Regions from separate parts of the Metabacillus sp. KJ11-3 genome, predicted to be linked through region 1. Evidence: riboswitches for the same ligand, from Rfam matches in the RefSeq annotation. Region 1 holds a riboswitch; each other region holds the start of a gene.
The links. Region 1 has a riboswitch for cobalamin ahead of AC0L8O_RS18975 (ribonucleoside-diphosphate reductase subunit alpha). Riboswitches for the same ligand answer to the same signal wherever they lie in the genome.

Region 1 (6,048 bases):
AAGGTAAGTAAATGAGTCGATTTCCCTCTTAATTAATGTTTGTTTAAGCAGGGATGACCTGTTTAGAGGTCATCAAATCCATTATCAGCATGGTTAACCTTGGTATATTGTCTTGACTTTTGCTCAAAGAAGTCGGATTTTCCAAGATCAACTTCTTCATACGCTTTAATCCATTTGAGCGGATTTGTGCGATATCCTTCAAACGGGCGTTCAAACCCTAATTGATTAGATCGAACATTCGCATAAAACTTAATATAATCTTCAACATCTTTTATATTAATTCCATCCATTTTGTTTCCAATGATAAATTGACCCCATTCAATTTCAAGTTCCGCTGCTTGAATAAATGTTTCTTTAACAAATGTAGCAAGCTCATCTGTATCGTATTCCGGATATTGTTTCAGTACTTCCTTAAAAATTTGGACGAATAAGTCAACATGAATTTGTTCATCACGGTTAATATAATTAATCATTGTACTTGTTGCCACCATTTTTTGATTGCGGGCCAAATTGTAGAAGAATGCAAATCCGGAGTAAAAGAAAAGGCCCTCTAATATCACATCATATACGATCGACTTTAGTAGGTTCTCAACATTGGGTTGTTCAGCAAATGCTTCGTATCCATTTGTAACAAACTCATTTCGCTTTCTTAAAATCGGTTCACTTCTCCAGTATTCAAACACCTCATCCTGTACATGCTTAGGTACCAGGCTTGATAGTACATAGGAGTAGGAATGGTTATGAATGACTTCCTGCTGTGCAAGCATGATCATTAACGCATTGATACTTGAATCTGTTATATAATCAGAAACCTTACCGGCATAGTCGGTTTGGATGCTATCTAATAGTGCCAGCAAACCGATAATCTTCAGAAAGGCTTCTTTTTCATCCTCGGTTAAATCGGGATATTGCTTAATATCTTGAGCCATATTGATTTCAAAGGGTGTCCAAAAATTTGCCAGCATTTTTTTATAGCGGGGATATGCCCAAGGAAATGAAACATCATCCCAGTTTAATACGTTTGAGCTTTCACCATTTATAATACCTGTTGAGCGGTTTGGTGCAGCCGCATCCATGATTTTTCGTTTCGTTAGTTCCATATGAAGACTCCTTTTTAACAATTAGGGAATAGTGAGAGTGACTTAAGGTCTTATTCGCAAACCTTGTTGTCTTTGTAATAAGTATTGAGATAGTTGATTGGAGCTCCAGGATACTCGCTTTCCGTGGGGTGGGCGGTGAGCCTCCACAGCGCAAAGCGCCTCCGGGGTCTCACCTGTCCCACAGCTCCCACAGGAGTCTCGAACCTTCCGCTCCAATCAACCTTTTCTTATAAAGAACTTATATAAAACATTTTTGAAAAGAGCTTTCCTAAAAAATATTTACCTAAAGAAATTAACTAGCGCAAGAATCACATTCTTCAATCGTACTGGAAGTAGATCGTAAATAATAAGTAGTTTTCAATCTTTCTCTCCATGCTGATAGATGAAGGTCAAGCAGATCCTTGGCTTTAATTGTATTTTGTACGTAAAGATTGAACGAGATTGATTGATCGATATGTCGTTGTCGTGCTGCATTTTGTTTAATGCTCCAATGCTGATCAATAAAATAAGCAGATTTATAATACCAAGTTGTTGTTGAATTAAGATCCGGAACAGTTACCGGAATTTTATAGTCTTTCTTTTCTTCTGAATAAACCTTTTGGAAGATTGGATCAATACTTGCTGTACTTCCTGCAATAATAGAGGTCGAAGCATTAGGTGCAACGGCCATTAAATATCCATTTCTTACTCCGTAATTTGCCACTTTCCTTTTTAGTGCGCCCCAATCAAAGCTACTTTCTTTTGTTTGATACCCACGTTTGTCAAAATAAGCACCTGTTTCCCAATCGGAGCCTTTAAACACAGAGTAGGTACCTTTTTCCTTCGCAAGTTCCATGCTTGCTGAAATCGTTAAGAAAGAGATCTTTTCGTATAATTCATCAGCAAATTGAATCGCTTCTTCATGCTCCCATTTAAGCTGCTTTAGAGCTAATAGGTGGTGCCAACCAAAGGTTCCTAATCCAATTGCTCGGTATTTTTCATTTGTTAATCTTGCTTGAAGAACAGGAATTGTATTTAAATCGATCACATTGTCCAACATTCTTACTTGGATAGGAATCAGTTTTTCCAACACATCATCAGTTACAGCTTTCGCAAGATTTATAGATGAAAGGTTACATACGACAAAATCACCCGGTGTTTTGATTGTGATGATTTTTCCATCTTCCGTATATTGCTCTTCCACAGTTGTTGGACTTTGGTTTTGCGTAATTTCCGTGCAAAGATTACTGCAATAGATCATTCCTTGATGAGAGTTTGCGTTTTTACGGTTTACCTCATCCCGATAGAACATATATGGTGTTCCTGCTTCTAATTGACTGATCATAATTCGTTTCATAATCTCAATAGCAGGGACCTTTTCCTTTGAAAGCTGTTCATTTTGAACACATGCCCAATAACGCTCTCTGAAGCTTCCATTTCCTTTTTGTTCGTCGTAAAAATCTTCAATGCTAAAGCCCATAACAGTACGGACTTCATGTGGATCAAATAAATACCAGTCAGCGCGTGCTTCAACCTGTTCCATGAAAAGGTCTGGGATACAGACGCCTGTAAAGATATCATGTGTCCGCATTCTTTCATCACCGTTATTGAGCTTGGCATCAAGGAAGGAGAAGATATCTTTATGCCATACATCAAGATAGACAGCGATCGCTCCTTTACGTTGTCCCAGCTGATCAACACTGACAGCTGTATTGTTCAATTGCTTCATCCATGGAATAATGCCGGAAGAAACACCTTTGAATCCGCGGATATCACTTCCACGACTACGAATTTTACCAAGATAAGCTCCAACACCGCCACCGGATTTTGATAGATTGGCAATGTCTGTGTTGCTGTCAAAAATTCCTTGAAGACTGTCATCAATCGTATCAATAAAACAGCTTGAAAGCTGTCCAATAGGCTTTCCTGCATTTGAAAGAGTTGGTGTGGCAACTGTCATATAAAGATTACTCATAGCCCAGTATGCTTGCTTAATAAGCGCAAGACGATTTTCTTTATTTTCGCGGGCCATTAACGTCATTGCGATCACTAAAAATCGTTCTTGTGGCAATTCGTACACCTGTTTTGAGAAATCCTTTGTTAAATAGCGGTCAGCTAATGTGCGAAGTCCAATATATGTAAATAGGTAATCATTGTCAGGGTTTAAAAAGGAACCAATTTGATCAATCTCATTCTTCGTATAATTTTCTACTAGACTTGTGCTGTAAAGTCCTTTTGATACAAGTGTTGTAAGTAGTTCGTAAAAATTACCGTATTTTTGTTTTTTATTATATCCGCGGTTTTGAGCAGCTTCTTTATATAGCTTGGCTAAATAAATATGTGAACAAAAATAGGTCCACTCAGGTTCTAGTTCATGGATATTTGATAGCCCTTCTAAAATAAGCAGATTTGTTAATTGTTCAGATGTATAGGAATCTCTTTGCAGAATCGTATTTTCAATTCTGTTCAGATATTCGTCAATATTTAATGTTGGAAAATGTTGATGGATATTTTTAATAAATGCAGTTAGTTTTGTAAAATCAAAGGCTTCTTGTCCATTGATCATTGGGGATAAGGTTGTCTTGCTCATGAATATTCCTCCGTCTTGTCGTTTATTGGCAGGGATAAGGAGATAAAACGACAGAAAGAGAGCAAGTTCTTAGGAAGTTGAATAGCTCAAGAGGTTACTATCGTTTCATCTTCTCAGTCCCCGAAGAAATTGAAACTTTCACAAGGTATAGGTAGGTCTCCTGACTTATGCTCTTCCTACTATGAGTCCTTCCCATACATGAGGTACAGTGGTTTTCTCAATTCGTCACATTTACAGTTGCGGGGACAGTTCTGGATTTTCACCAGATTCCCAATTAAGCTAAATAGCGCCTATTTCTTGTATGTATACAATATATAGTTTTTTGATAGAAATAAAAATCAATATATAGTTGATCTTTAGTATAGTTCCATCATAAAGCAGTTGGGTAAAATAAGCAATATAATTTTTCGCAGTTAACAAAGATTCGTAGATTTGGACAATTATAGTAATAATACAAGAACAAAGATAACAGGAACATGTAGCAAATACAAAATAAAAGCTTCTCTTAAAAATTATTAAGCTGAATCTAGTTCTAAAAAAAGTCAAAATTGTTGTTTCATCATTTATATATATGGGTAAAAGCTCCATAAAGAAAACTACTACTAATTTTTAAGAAAGGGAGAATGGAAAATGAAATCTAGTAAAGTAAGCTTAGATAATCTATTAGGAAAAAACACAAGAGCCAAACGTAAAAATATAGTCGGTCGTGGTGAAAGTCAAGATATGGAAGAGTGTATTATCCATAGAGAGATTCATGGAGATAAAGTCTATGTTCCATTAAATCTTGAGCGAGTATGGAACAGTATTTAGTATAAACTTAACCCCCCAAAGCCCATTAAGGGCTTTTTCAGACTGTTGACAAACGCTCGCTTTCTTCGTTACTCACCTTGCTACGGTGCTCATTACCAACACCGGTAACTCCGCTCCTCACAAGGCTTCGTGCTTTGATACGCAAGCGTTAGCAATCAGTCTGAAAGGCTAGCAAATTTTACTTTGTCTACAAACTGCAAAGCTTATTAAGGGCTTTTTTCGTGCTTTACCGAATGCTCTTCTATTGGAGTATGATTCTGCTTTTTACGTTTCTCTTCCATGATTTTTACATCCTCTTTGAATTTATCATTAATGATTTCCTTTTTCCCAAATAGTAGAATTTGATCGCCTTCATGAATTTTTGTATCATAAATCTTCTTTCTAATCTTTATTTCACCTCTTTTGATAAACAAAACAACAAATTCCAACTGCTCATGCTCTTTTATCACTTGGCTCATTGTTTTAGAAAAGAGAGATGATTCCTTATAAATGTGGAGGTTGAGGAGATCATCTTCTTCCTCGGTTAAAAATACATCCCGTATCGGTAAATCAGCTATTTCAATATTTCTTTTCAGTTTATTAGCAAAAAGCTTAGATAATAAATTCTGAATGTAGGGCAGTTTTACCAAACCAAGGATGAGGATTGCTCCACCTGCGATATAAAGAACTTCTTTTGTTTTAATACTATTAGAGAGGAAATTGCTAATAGACGATATAATCACAGCAAGTGAGACAGCACCAAACGAAATAAGAAAGATAGCCAACTTTCTTCGGATAGGATGGCCTAAAATAAGTTCTGATTCACCTGTTGTAAAGCCTGTACCTGTCATAAGTGATATGACTTGGAATCTTGAAACTTCGAGCTTAAGATCTGTTAACCGAAATAAAATGACATGAATTTCAATGACAGTTGCAATGACGATGAAGTAAATTACTAGAAAAAATAAAGCCATTTTTCCACCTCACCAAGATGATTATCATTTTTTACACACTACTTCTTAAAACAAAGAAATGAGCGGGGTACTTAGTTACCGCCGCTTCATTAAACTATCGCAAACTATTTATTTTTTATTTTGATAGAAAAGAAAGGCTTGGTAATAAGGAATCATGTTTTCTACTGTAATTTTTCATTATAGAAATTTACTGAATACATAGCACCTTCGCTGACCATTTTATTGTCTTCCAGATCATAAGGATGTGGATTTCCTCCCTTTTCAATTGGGAGACTTTTATTTTTTACATAAGAAGAAGGTCTTATCATCCGTTTCCAGTCTCTTAGTAAGTTTTCCAGCTTCACTCTATTCGATTTAGAAGATAACCATATTGAAGCAGATGCTCCTATACCAACAATCATTAATGCTCGTTTCATAACCATACCTCCTTGAGATGTAGAATCTTTCATTCTACTTTTGTATTTTTTTACCCACTATATAACAGATAAAACATAATGATTAGATTAAAAATATTACAAAACGATTAAACAAGAAAAAGTAGGTTTTAGAGGGAAAAGAAGGTGGTACAAGATTAGCGTAAGCAAATAAGAAGAAAAACTTAAAGGAGGATGTACAA
Region 2 (6,048 bases), 2.1 Mb from region 1:
TTTGCTACATTGATCGCTTGTACAATACTTGCCATATAAGCAGAACTTGAAAATGGTACCACTGTTCCCCGCGTACCTAATATTGAAATTCCTCCTATAATGCCTAAACGACCATTCAATGTTTTTTCAGCAATCTCTTCACCGTCTGGTACGGAAATGACCACTTCAATTCCGCCATTCAATTTATATTTTTCTATTGCTTCTTTTACAACACTATTTATCATTTTACGAGGTACAGGGTTTATCGCTGCTTGGCCAACTGGTACAGGTAATCCCGCTTTTGTTACTCGCCCTACACCAATCCCTCCATCTAAATGAATGCCTTTTTCTTTTGAATAACAAACAGTACTCTGAATTCGAGCTTGATGTGTTGCATCAGGATCATCACCGGCATCTTTGATCGTTTCACACATTACCCTGTTGTCTAACACTTCATATGCTGTTACTTTAAATGTTGCATACTGGCCAACCGGTAAATAAATCGTGACTTCTTCTGGTACCTTCCCTACGACAAGAGCTTGCAATGCTGCCTTTGTCATCGCTGTTGCACAAGCTCCTGTCGTGTAGCCGTGACGCATTTGTGAAGGATCTTTTTTATTTCGTTTCTTTTGCTCGTTCATCTGCCATAATCGAGATGGCATTAAGTGCAGCGACTGTCACTGTACTGCCACCCTTTCTCCCTGAATTCGTAATAAATGGAATCCCTTCAAGCACCGCTAACTCCTCTTTCGACTCTGCTGCTGATACAAAGCCGACTGGCATTCCAATAATTAAATCCGGTTTTGCTATCCCTTCTTTAATTAAACGAATTAACTCCAGCAGGGCGGTTGGTGCATTGCCAATGGCATAAATTCCTCCTTGATGTAAACGCGTTGCTTTTTGCATGGAAATAATAGCCCGTGTTGTTCCTTGAGCCTTTGCTTCCTTTGAAACATCATCATCCGCAATATAACAATGCAAGTCCCCACCATGCTTTTGGAATCTCTTACGACCTGAACCACTTTCAATCATTTGCACATCCGCCACTACATGACGGCCCGCTAAAATGGATTGAATCCCTGCCTCAATTGCATCCGATGTAAAAATCATACTGCGGCCTAACTCAAAATCTGCCGAAGCGTGAATGACACGCCGAACAACTAACCATTGCTCATCTGTAAATGGATGTTCGCCCATTTCTTCTTTGATAATGGAAAAGCTGTAATCATAAATTTTGTCTGGATCTACTGTTACAGGAATAAATTTGGTATTAAAGTTTGTGTTTGCCAAGAATAAAACCTCCCAATAATTGAGTTACTTCTTCAAAAGAAGTACAAAAATTTTCATATTTTATCGCTGGACGTTTGATTAAAATAACAGGAATCCCTAATTGCAAAGCAGCTGTCATTTTTTCATCTACAGATCCTACTTTGCCGCTTTCCTTTGTAATCATCAGCGTCACATTGTATTGCTCACATAATGCTTTATTTAAAGATTCAGAAAATGGTCCCTGTATCGCAATAATGTCTTTTTGTTTTATACCTAAACGATTGCACTTTTCCATGTTTCCTACATTTGGCAGCATTCTGCATACAAGCCGGATATCATCATGCATTAAGTGTTTTGTGAATATTTCCAATGTTTTGCTACCTGTTGTCAGCATGACTGTCCCTTTATGAGATTGAGCTAATTTAGCTGCTTCTTCATAATTTTCAACTTCTGTAATGAGAGGCGAAATAAATTGTTCTTCTGGCCTTTCATAACGAATATATGGAATTTCACTTGCTTTTGCAGCTGCCATTGCGGTTTTCGACGCTTCTTCCGCATATGGATGGCTGGCATCGATGACACAGGTGATCTTTTGCTTTTGAATCATTGCCATCATGTCATCAACTGATAACCTTCCAACTTGGCAAGGTATATCTTTTGCATGTAAGCTTTCGGCTGCAGATTCTGTGACAACCGTTGCTAATAAGGGATAGCCTTGATTTTGCAAGTGAATGGCCAATGCTCTTGCATCACTTGTGCCTGCTAAGAATAAAATCATGTGTTCCTCCTAATCTCCACATGGTGCCGGCTCGATTTCAATTTTGGAGCTCATATCCTGATAGGTAAAATCCTGAATTCTTTTCACACGTTTAAAATATTTAAAAAGACGTTCATTTGGATGGGCATTTTGTTTATACTCTTCTATCATTTTCGTTAATAACGGCAGCAACTGATCTGGTTCAATCCCTTCTGCTACTGGCTGTGCAGCATGCGCTGTTCGGCCAACAGGCTTTGCGCCAATAAATAAATCAAATTTCTTCTTGCGGTAAACAATCCCGATATCATCGAAAACAGCCCGATAACAGGCCATCCCGCAACCGTTGAAACCAATATGTAATTCTTTTGGAAGCTTTAATCCTCCCAGTTTTGATGATATTTCTTCTGCATATGGTATAGATTCAGCTTTTTCACCGTAGCAAAAATCACAAGCTTTTAGATTTAAAACATCTCCGACAGGCATGACAAGTAAATCATTTTGTTCAAGTTTTTTTACAATCGATTCGGGCTGATCTGTTGGAACTTTAAGTAAAAAACGATGATCTGGCGTATATTCCATGGTGCCTGTCTCGCCAATGGTTTCTGCCAATACGCTCATTTGCTTTGGGGTAATAAATTTATTGGCAACACCAGGTGAAACAGCAAATTCAAATATGTCTTCGATTGTCTGCTGAACGAAATGCGAAGGTTCTATTTCCGATTTTGACACCAAGGATAGAGCCTTTAGAGCTAAATCTAATGAGCTAACTTCCTGTTTTTTTCTATTAATTTGTTCATAACCCGCTTGTGCCTCACCTGTTTCTTGATTTAATGCCCATGGTTCGGCTTCCTTTTTCAAACGCTGATGCGGTTTTAAGCTCTGCTTATCCTCACCTAACGTATATTTACGCTGATAACCTCGAGGTGTAATGATCTTATTGTCATAAAAGAACGTAGAAGAATTCCCAATTATAACCGTAGTTAGCATTCCGATATCATGTTCTAACATTTTATCCAGTGTTGTCAGCACAACATTTTGATTGGCCCGATAGGCACTTTTCACAAGTCCTACAGGTGTTTCTGGAGAACGATATTTTAATAAAATATGTTGCGCCTCTACAATTTGGCGTGTCCGTCGACCGCTTTTCGGATTATATAAAGCTATAACAAAATCCGCCATCGCAGCTGCTTCAATGCGCTTTTCGATTACGGTCCAAGGTGTTAAATGATCACTTAGACTGATCGTGCATGAGTCATGCATGACGGGTGCACCCAGTAAGCTCGCACAAGAATTAATGGCTGAAATACCCGGAACAATTTCTACTTCAATACCTTCTTTTTCAGTCCAGCCCTTCTCAATCAGCACTTCATACACTAATCCAGCCATTCCATAAACACCTGAATCCCCGCTGGAAATGACTGAAACAATTTGACCTGCTTCTGCTTTCTTTACTGCATCCTGTGCACGTGACACTTCTTCTGTCATACCCGTACTAACAATGGATTTTGCTGTTACCAAATGTTGAATTAGCTCCACGTATGTTTTATAGCCGATAATACAATCACTTTGCTGCAACGCAACTACAGCTCGATTTGTAATATGCTCACGATCACCAGGACCGAAGCCAACAACAAAAATTTTCCCTTTATTCATAGGCTTACCTCCAAATAAAAAATGCCTGCACTCCTTTTAAAAGGAATACAGGCATGTGAAATAGCAGTATAAAAAAAGCATACTAAAAACACAAAAACAATAGGTAACATTGTCCCGCCTATACTTCTCCCTCCGAAAAGCAAGTGTCGTTTAAATAAGCAGGTTTCCTGACTTAAGCTTCTTTTTACTCTTACACCTTCCCGATATCTCAGTGGTATTGTAATTTCATCAGCTCTTACAGTTGCGGGGGCAGTACCAGACTTTCACTAGTTTCCCTTTTACCTCACATATGTGAGCACTTATTTAAATACATTATTAAATTTTTTATTAATATAACATACAATCTCGTAAGTTAATATACTATTTTTTGTAAATATCATAAAAGCTTATGTAGAAAACCCCTTTTTAAGTTGATATCATGCTTCATTACGTTGGCTCATGGTATCAAATAGTAATTGTGAATATGGGTGCTTTAGCTGCCAGCGTTCCCAATGTGTAATAGTCTCTACGATTTCCCCTTGATGCATTACTTCTATACGTTTGCATAGTTGTTTAGTGGACTGTAAATCATGGGTAATGAATAGATAACTTGTCCCGTTTTGTATTTGAAAAGATCTTAAACTTTCTAGAATTGATTGTTGAGAAGGACGATCTAAGCTAGCGATAGATTCATCTAAAATAATGAGTTTCGGCTTAACGGCTAAAGCTTTTGCAATACAAATACGTTGTTTTTGCCCACCACTTAATTGATTAGGAAAATACTCCAAAAATGACGAGTCCAAGCCTACTACATCCAATAGTTTCTTACATTCTTCATACCAATTCTTTTGATCTGGAAAAAAATTACGAATAGGCTCTGATAGGATCTCTTCAATACGCATTTTAGGATGCAATGAGGCTGAAGAATCTTGCAATACCATTTGGAAGTTTTTATAGAATGTACTAAATTTTAATTGTTTTGAGTCAATGCTATGTCCATTCCATAAAATTTGCCCGGAAGTTTGTTTCTCCATTCGCATGATTAATTTTGCAATGGTACTTTTTCCGCTCCCACTCTCACCTACAAGTGCTACGCTTTCACCTGTTGAAATGGTTAAGTTAACATTGTTAACAGCCATTTTTTTCTTGCTTTTCCCTCTTCGAAATCGAATAGGATACTCTTTTGTCACTTGCTTTAATTCTAACATTATGATGAAAGTACCCCTCCTTCATTCATATGAATGACACGATCCGCATACTTTTTTATACTGTTTTCATCATGTGAAATGAGAAGTACTGTTAATCCTAGATTACGTTGTAACTGCTTTAATAACCTTAATACTTTTTCACGATTTACGATATCAAGTGCAGTTGTTGGTTCATCAGCAATTAATATTTTCGGCTTTAAACCTACGATCAACGCCAATAATACTCGCTGCCTCATTCCGCCGCTTAACTCAAATGGATATGAACGAAGAATTTGTTCCGGTTCGGAAAAACCGACTTGGGTGAGCAGATGATGCAATAGTTGTTCAACTTCTTGATTTGTACCTAGCTTTCTCTGTCGAATTGTCTCTAACATCTGCTTTTTTACTAGCCTAATTGGGTCTAATCCGTTTAATGAATGTTGAATCATCATGGCAATACTCTGTCTTCTTAAATTTTCAAATTGCTTCTCACTAAAGTCCACAATATTTTTCCCTTCAAATAGAATTTGCCCTTTTGTCACATGTAACCCTTTATCTAGTAATCCAACTATTGCATTTGATACAATACTTTTACCCGCACCACTTTTACCAGTCATTGCAACTATTTCTCCTGGATATAACATGAAAGATGCATCTTGAATAATCACTTTTTGCTGCTGCCTATGTTTATATGTAACTTCTATATGCTCAACCTTTAATAATGGGCTTCCTTCCACCATTTTATGCCTCCTTACCTACTGTCCTATTCATTATCCCCAGTTTTTCACTTACTAACTGACATGCTAGGACAAATAAAACAATAGATAAACCAGGGAAAAACATAACATGTGGAGAAGTCTGGAAATATCCAATCGCATCATTTAGCATTGCACCCCAATCAGGTGTGGGTGGCTGAGTGCCTAATCCCAAAAAGGAAAGACCGGCAATATTCAAAACAATCTTGCCCATATCTAAGGCACTAAAAACCATGATAGGCATCCCTATTTGAGGAAGTACATAACGTTTTAAAATACGAAAATGAGTATTTCCAGCCATTCTTGCTGATAGGATATAATTTTCTTGAGATATTTTTACAACAAGACTTCGAATAAAGCGAACATAACTTGCCCAACGAACGACTACAATGGCGAACAGCATATTTACTAAACCGGGACCTAATAAGCCTACTATCGCAATCGTTAGCACAATATCTGGAATGGCTAA
Region 3 (6,048 bases), 1.7 Mb from region 1:
TTGTAAGTTGTTTGAGAAAACCCTTTTGATGCGGGTATCGACCGAGTGCGATAATTTCTTCAACCGTATAATCAAATGATACATTTGCTTCCTGGGTGAGTACAGCCATTTTTTTCGCTTTATCAAGCTTGGATAGACTTGTAATCGATTGGTTTGATAAATACACATCTCCACCTATAATCGGTAGTTGACCTGTAATAAGCTTGAAAATGGTCGTTTTTCCACTTCCGTTTGGACCAAGGAGGGTGAAAAACTCACCTTTTTTGATATCTGCATCAATACCGTTTATAATGGGCGGATGTGAATAACCGCCAACTAAGTTCTGAATTCTTATCATTTACGATCTCCTCCGCCCAATACGTTCTCTAATTAATAAAAGTGCAAAAACCGGTGCACCAATTAAAGCTGTGATCACACCAATCGGCATTTCCTTGGGAGCGATAATGGTTCGGCATACTAAGTCTGCCAAAATGAGAAATGCTCCACCTACAAGCATTGACAATGGTAGAACATGGCGATGATTCGGTCCCGTTATTAAGCGAATAAGATGTGGAATAACAAGTCCGACAAAACCTATCGAGCCTGAGACCGCAACAGCTGCACCTGTTAATAGGGAAGCACCAATTAGAATAAAGATTTTTCTTTTTCTCACATCAACACCTATATGGTCTGCTGCTTCCTCACCTAGTGCCAATGCATTTAACTCCCGATGATTTGCAAATAAAATGAAGGTCCCGAGCGCCATAAACGGAATAATTAATGTTACATGTGTCCAGCTTCTCATCCCAACACTACCGTACAGCCAATAAATAATTTGTGTCATTGAATCACGGTCACTTAATGAGATAATTAGTGAGACAATGGCGCCAATAAATGCACTTACGATAATTCCGGCCAGAATAATCGTTTCAATTGCCAGGTTTCGACTGCTTAATTTCACAAGGCCAAAAACGAGGAAAAGAGTAATAAAGCCACTTATGATTGCCACAACAGGAAGTGTAAAGCTTCCTAAGCCGATTATCGAAAATTGAAAAAAGATAACAAACACCGCACCAAGTGATGCTCCTGACGACACCCCGATTGTATAAGGATCTGCCAATGGATTTCGTAACAGTCCTTGAAAGGCGGCTCCTGCTAATGATAAAGATGCCCCAACACAAAACCCCAGCAGTACTCTTGGCAAACGAATATTCCATATGATCATCTCTTCATTTTTTGGAATTTCTCCCAGCCACCCAAAACCGAATGCATTGTCAGAAATGATATGTAAAATAGTGGGAATCGGCACTTGGACACTGCTAATAAATAAACCAAGGAGGGCTGTACTAAGTACAAACCCTCCGCTTAGAATATACAGCCACGTAATTTTACTTTTCAAACACTTCAGGATAAATAAGCTTCGCAAGTGTCTCGACTCCTTCAATTAAACGCGGACCTGGTCTTGTTACTGTATCGTTATCAACATCAAATACCTGTTTATTTTTAATTGCTGGTACTTCTGTCCACCCTTTACGTGCTAATACCTGTTCACTTGGATTGTCTATATAATAGCCATACGTTGTAATAATCACATCAGGGTTTAGTTTAACAATTTCTTCCTCCGTTAATTTCACCCAGCCTTCTTGGTCTTCTGCGGCATTAACTGCTTGGATTGATTCCAGCATTTCATTCATAAATGTGTTTTTACCTGTTGTAAAGATATCCGGTGATGGAGAAACTTCTACCCATACTTTCTTTTTCTCTGTAATTTCAGCTGCAGCTTTTTCTTTTATAGCAGCAAGACGGTCTTCCATATCAGTTACAATTTCGTTAGCTTTTTCTTCAGTCCCTGTTGCTTGTCCAATCATTTGGATATTTTTATATACTTCATCAAATGAAGAGGTATCACCAACAACAACCACTTTAATTCCTGCTTCTTCAAGTTGCTTTAAAATATCAGGGTGTGTTTCATTATGATAATCGGTTACTAACGCAATATCAGGTTGAAGGGATAGTACCATTTCAACATTGATATCCTGAGCACCTACTTTTTCTATCTCTAATGCTTCTGGAGGGTAGTTATCATAATCAGAAACACCTATCACTTTATCACCTAGTCCAAGAGCGAAAAGAATTTCAGTATTACTCGCTTGGATAGAAACGATTGATTCAGGCTCAGATTCGATGGTTACTTCCTTACCTGCATCATCCGTTATCGTGACTGGAAACGCCTGTGCACTCTCAGTATTATTCTCTTCTTGTTGAGTCGAATCATTCTTAGTATTCTGCTCACCTTGTGTGGTATCCTCTTGAGATCCGCACCCCACGATCATGAACATGCTTAACAAAAGAACAACACTTAATAAACCCCACTTTTTCATAAACGTATTCATTTGTTCATTCTCCCTTTCTTTTTTGAACACAAAAAAACGCTATTCTCTATAGAAAGCGTTGAATAAAGGCATCTAAATGGTATTTCTCTTGTTCAAGATATGTATAAACATCCAATCTACTATAAAAATAATAGCAATAAAGCAGCAAGAGACTGACTAAAGAGCACTTTAAACATTCCTTTCCTCGAGGAAGCTTAAAAAACATAATAGGCAGGTCTCCTGACTTACGAATTTGAATGCCGGTTATTCCTTCCCATGCTTTACACACAGTGGTTCTTACATAACCTTACTCTTCGCTTACAGTGGCGGGACCGTGTTGGATTTACACCAAACTTCCCTCTTAGTCTTACATATGGTAAGAAACCTATTTGTTCAGTATTTATTTTTTTGTTTTCTATTAGAGAGTATAATATAGACTTAGTCGTTTGTAAAATGGATTTGTTGATGAATGATACATGGTTAAAAATAGAAGAGGAAATGATTAAATTCCTAAAACATATTATAGATAACTATTTAATATAAATCTATCGGTTCTTTTCATATAAGTGAGCATCAAACTTTAATACTTGTAATGTAGCTACTTGCTTTAAATTTACCGGGAGAACAGCCAACTATTCTTCGAAATAAGCGGCTAAAAAACGCAGGGTCTTCATACCCGACTCTTATCGCAACATTAATCACTTTTTCATCGGTTTCTATCAAATATTGTTTTGCTTTTTCAATTCTGATATTGTGTACCATCTCGATTATGGTCTGTCCTGTTTCTTGTTTAAATAGGCGGTTTAGATGACGTGGACTGATATTAAATAAGTGACAGAGGGTCTGGATGGAGATTTTCTGATCAAAGTTTCTCGTTAAATATCCACATATTCTTTGAATCAAAATGTTTACATCATCTTGCTTTGAGAGAGGTTGCATACATCTTGATTTTCTATCATTATATTGACGGGACAAAATGATTAACAATTCTACTAGCTGTAAACGTATTAAAGTGGAGTAGCATGAATTTTCCCTGTTGTATTCAAACATCATCCCTTCTAATAAATGTAAAAATCTTGATGAGGTATTGACATCTAAATTTAAGAGATGATGGAAACGCTCGTTATTATCTAAGAAAGGATGAATATAAAAATAATCCATTGATTGAGAAACACCTAGTTCTTTTAACCAGGAGTCTTGAATTAAATTAGGAAGAAATAAGCAATTAATAATTTCTAATGATTCGCCTTTATCAATATTAAACGTATGAACTTCACCGGGATTAATGATGAAAACATCATTTGTTTTGATCATGTAGGATTGTTCTTCAAATATATGTCTTGCATTGCCTTTAACTACAAATACAAGTTCAATGAACTCATGTGAATGCGCAGGAGGTATGTTTGTAGAATCATGATGAAATCTCTGAATCCAAAATGGAAATTCTTCTGTTTTCATATATTCACTACTTTGATATGTAGTTGCTGACATATATGTGCCTCCTCTAGATAAAATAACATGGATGTTTATCTAGTAAGTAAACGTTCTCTTTCATATATTAGTAAACGCTTACAATAAGTATTAAACAATCTCTTTTTTTAGTCAATTACCGAAATGAAAATGGTGTTTTTTTACTACATATTCATTTTCCAATTTCAATAACTGCACCATTTTCCAATTGTGAGCGAATAGCTGCTTCTATTACTTCCTGTGCTGCTAATGCCTCATGACCAGAGCCGGTGATTTTTTCCGGCGGAGTAGATTGTTTTATCTCACTAATAAACGTATTTATTCTATTTTTAAAAGTTTCATTAAAACCATTCATTCCCGTTAGAACTGAATTGCGAAACACCTTTAATTCACTGCTTTTATGCGGATAAAACGTTAAGTTTTCATATACATTATCAATAAAAAACCTCCCCTTATTGCCGGCAACTTCACAAGTTTCTATCGGATGGTTGTTATCCATATCATAACTACCCGTTAAATGCCCAACTGCACCAGATTCAAATTCTAAATTAATTGAAGCTGTAGACCATACTTTTCTCCCGGGTGCTTTTGTCATGAATGCTTGAACACGTTTAATATCTCCTCCAAAATAACGAATCACATCAATTGAATGTGTGTGAAGGGCTCTCATGTGGATCCAGGGACTAGATTCGTTAGGATTGCCAATTGTTAATTTCATATTAAGATATAATAATGTTCCGAGGTCTCCATTATCAATCCACTTCTTAGCCTGTTCTGCAACCGGTACAAAACGGTGATTTAAATTACATGCTAAGCGTACGTTTTTTGCTTTTGCATAATTCACCAATTCGCGAGCTTCTTCAATATTATTAGATAAAGGTTTTTCTACCAGTACATCTTTCCCTGCATCAATCGCCATTCTAGCAGGTGCATAATGATGGGAACCGTTTTCTTTACCACCAGTTGCAATACTAATAACATCAATCTCCTCATTTTCTAACATACTTTTCAAATCTGTATATGCTTGTACGTTAAATTCATTGGCTGCTGCATCAGCCAACTCTTTATTTAAATCACAAACAGCAATTAGGTCGGTGTCGTTATTTTCTCTAAAATAACGACAATGTATTTTCCCGATATTGTTAACTCCTATAACGGCTGCTTTTATCATTATTTCTCTATCCTTTCTTGAATCAAATACTTCGAAGAAAAACTCCTTCGAAGTATTTGCATTAATTTAAAATGAATTAAAGCTGTTCTTCTTTTTTCTTCTCTTGTAACTTTTGGGCAGTATGAATGGATCCAATGTATAATGAGTCGTAAGCTTCCTGTGAAGTATTAAAAGGTCCTTGGTCTAAACCATGCCAATTTAGGTTTGTATACATTGGATTTTTTCTGCCACATTCTTGTTCTCGCTTCCTTATATATTCATTAAGCCTTCCTGTTAATAAATTGACAATTTCCGGCTCCTCATCTGCTACATTTTGTAATTCGTTTGGATCTTTCACAAGATTATATAACTCAACTTCAGGTTTAAAATGAAAATCCGGTTCAAGAGCAATAATCAGCTTCCATTCCGGAGTGCGCCAGCCATGTTTACGCATCCACGTACATTCTGTAAGATAAAATTCCGGTTCCTGACTAAACGTTTCCCCCTCTTCTCTTACGATGGACATAAGATTTCTACCGTCAAATGAAATATTCGTATCAATACCTATAACATCTAGGATTGTTGGCATAATATCTTTTATTAGTGAGGAATCCTTAACTCTCTTTCCTTCGGGTAATCCGGGATATTTAAGGATTAACGGTACAACAAGATTATGTTCATATAAACTATGATGATCGTACCAACATTCATGTTCATTTAATGTTTCACCGTGATCTGATGTGATGATGATGAGTGTTTCCTCAGTTAAACCAAGTGTTTCAACAGAAGTTACTATATTTTGTATACATGCATCCATATAGGCAACAGCACCATCGTACTGGGCATCAATGTATTCTGAGTCTGTACAGCCATTAGGTATCCATGAAGTGATAAAGTCAGCGAAAGGTTTAAATTCCTTCATTTTCGCTAAAGAACTATTTGATGGATCACATTCATCACCATCAAAAAACATTCGTTCATACGGTTTTGGAGGTAAGTATGGAGAATGTGGATCCATATGTCTTAAAAACAAGAAAAATGGTTTCTCATCATTTGCGAGTCTTTTTAGCTCCGGGA

Region 2: linked by a shared signal. The riboswitch ahead of cobJ (precorrin-3B C(17)-methyltransferase) and the one ahead of AC0L8O_RS18975 (ribonucleoside-diphosphate reductase subunit alpha) in region 1 are both predicted to bind cobalamin.
Region 3: linked by a shared signal. The riboswitch ahead of AC0L8O_RS10670 (ABC transporter substrate-binding protein) and the one ahead of AC0L8O_RS18975 (ribonucleoside-diphosphate reductase subunit alpha) in region 1 are both predicted to bind cobalamin.

The regions. Positions count from the first base shown of each region.
Region 1 covers NZ_CM147865.1:3,808,662-3,814,709, reverse strand. The annotation lists gene AC0L8O_RS18980 (ribonucleotide-diphosphate reductase subunit beta) at 63-1,100, opposite strand; gene AC0L8O_RS18975 (ribonucleoside-diphosphate reductase subunit alpha) at 1,393-3,645, opposite strand; cobalamin riboswitch at 3,803-3,978, opposite strand; gene AC0L8O_RS18970 (hypothetical protein) at 4,300-4,479, shown strand; gene AC0L8O_RS18965 (hypothetical protein) at 4,686-5,432, opposite strand; gene AC0L8O_RS18960 (hypothetical protein) at 5,594-5,848, opposite strand.
Region 2 covers NZ_CM147865.1:1,720,736-1,726,783, reverse strand. The annotation lists gene AC0L8O_RS09110 (cobalt-precorrin-5B (C(1))-methyltransferase) at 1-620, opposite strand, end outside; gene AC0L8O_RS09105 (precorrin-8X methylmutase) at 595-1,269, opposite strand; gene cobK (precorrin-6A reductase) at 1,250-2,026, opposite strand; gene cobJ (precorrin-3B C(17)-methyltransferase) at 2,036-3,658, opposite strand; cobalamin riboswitch at 3,799-3,976, opposite strand; gene AC0L8O_RS09090 (ABC transporter ATP-binding protein) at 4,075-4,845, opposite strand; gene AC0L8O_RS09085 (ATP-binding cassette domain-containing protein) at 4,845-5,564, opposite strand; gene AC0L8O_RS09080 (ABC transporter permease) at 5,566-6,048, opposite strand, start outside.
Region 3 covers NZ_CM147865.1:2,094,235-2,100,282, reverse strand. The annotation lists gene AC0L8O_RS10680 (adenosylcobinamide amidohydrolase) at 1-337, opposite strand, end outside; gene AC0L8O_RS10675 (FecCD family ABC transporter permease) at 338-1,405, opposite strand; gene AC0L8O_RS10670 (ABC transporter substrate-binding protein) at 1,368-2,360, opposite strand; cobalamin riboswitch at 2,565-2,755, opposite strand; gene AC0L8O_RS10665 (AraC family transcriptional regulator) at 2,925-3,842, opposite strand; gene AC0L8O_RS10660 (Gfo/Idh/MocA family protein) at 3,994-4,992, opposite strand; gene AC0L8O_RS10655 (sulfatase family protein) at 5,069-6,048, opposite strand, start outside.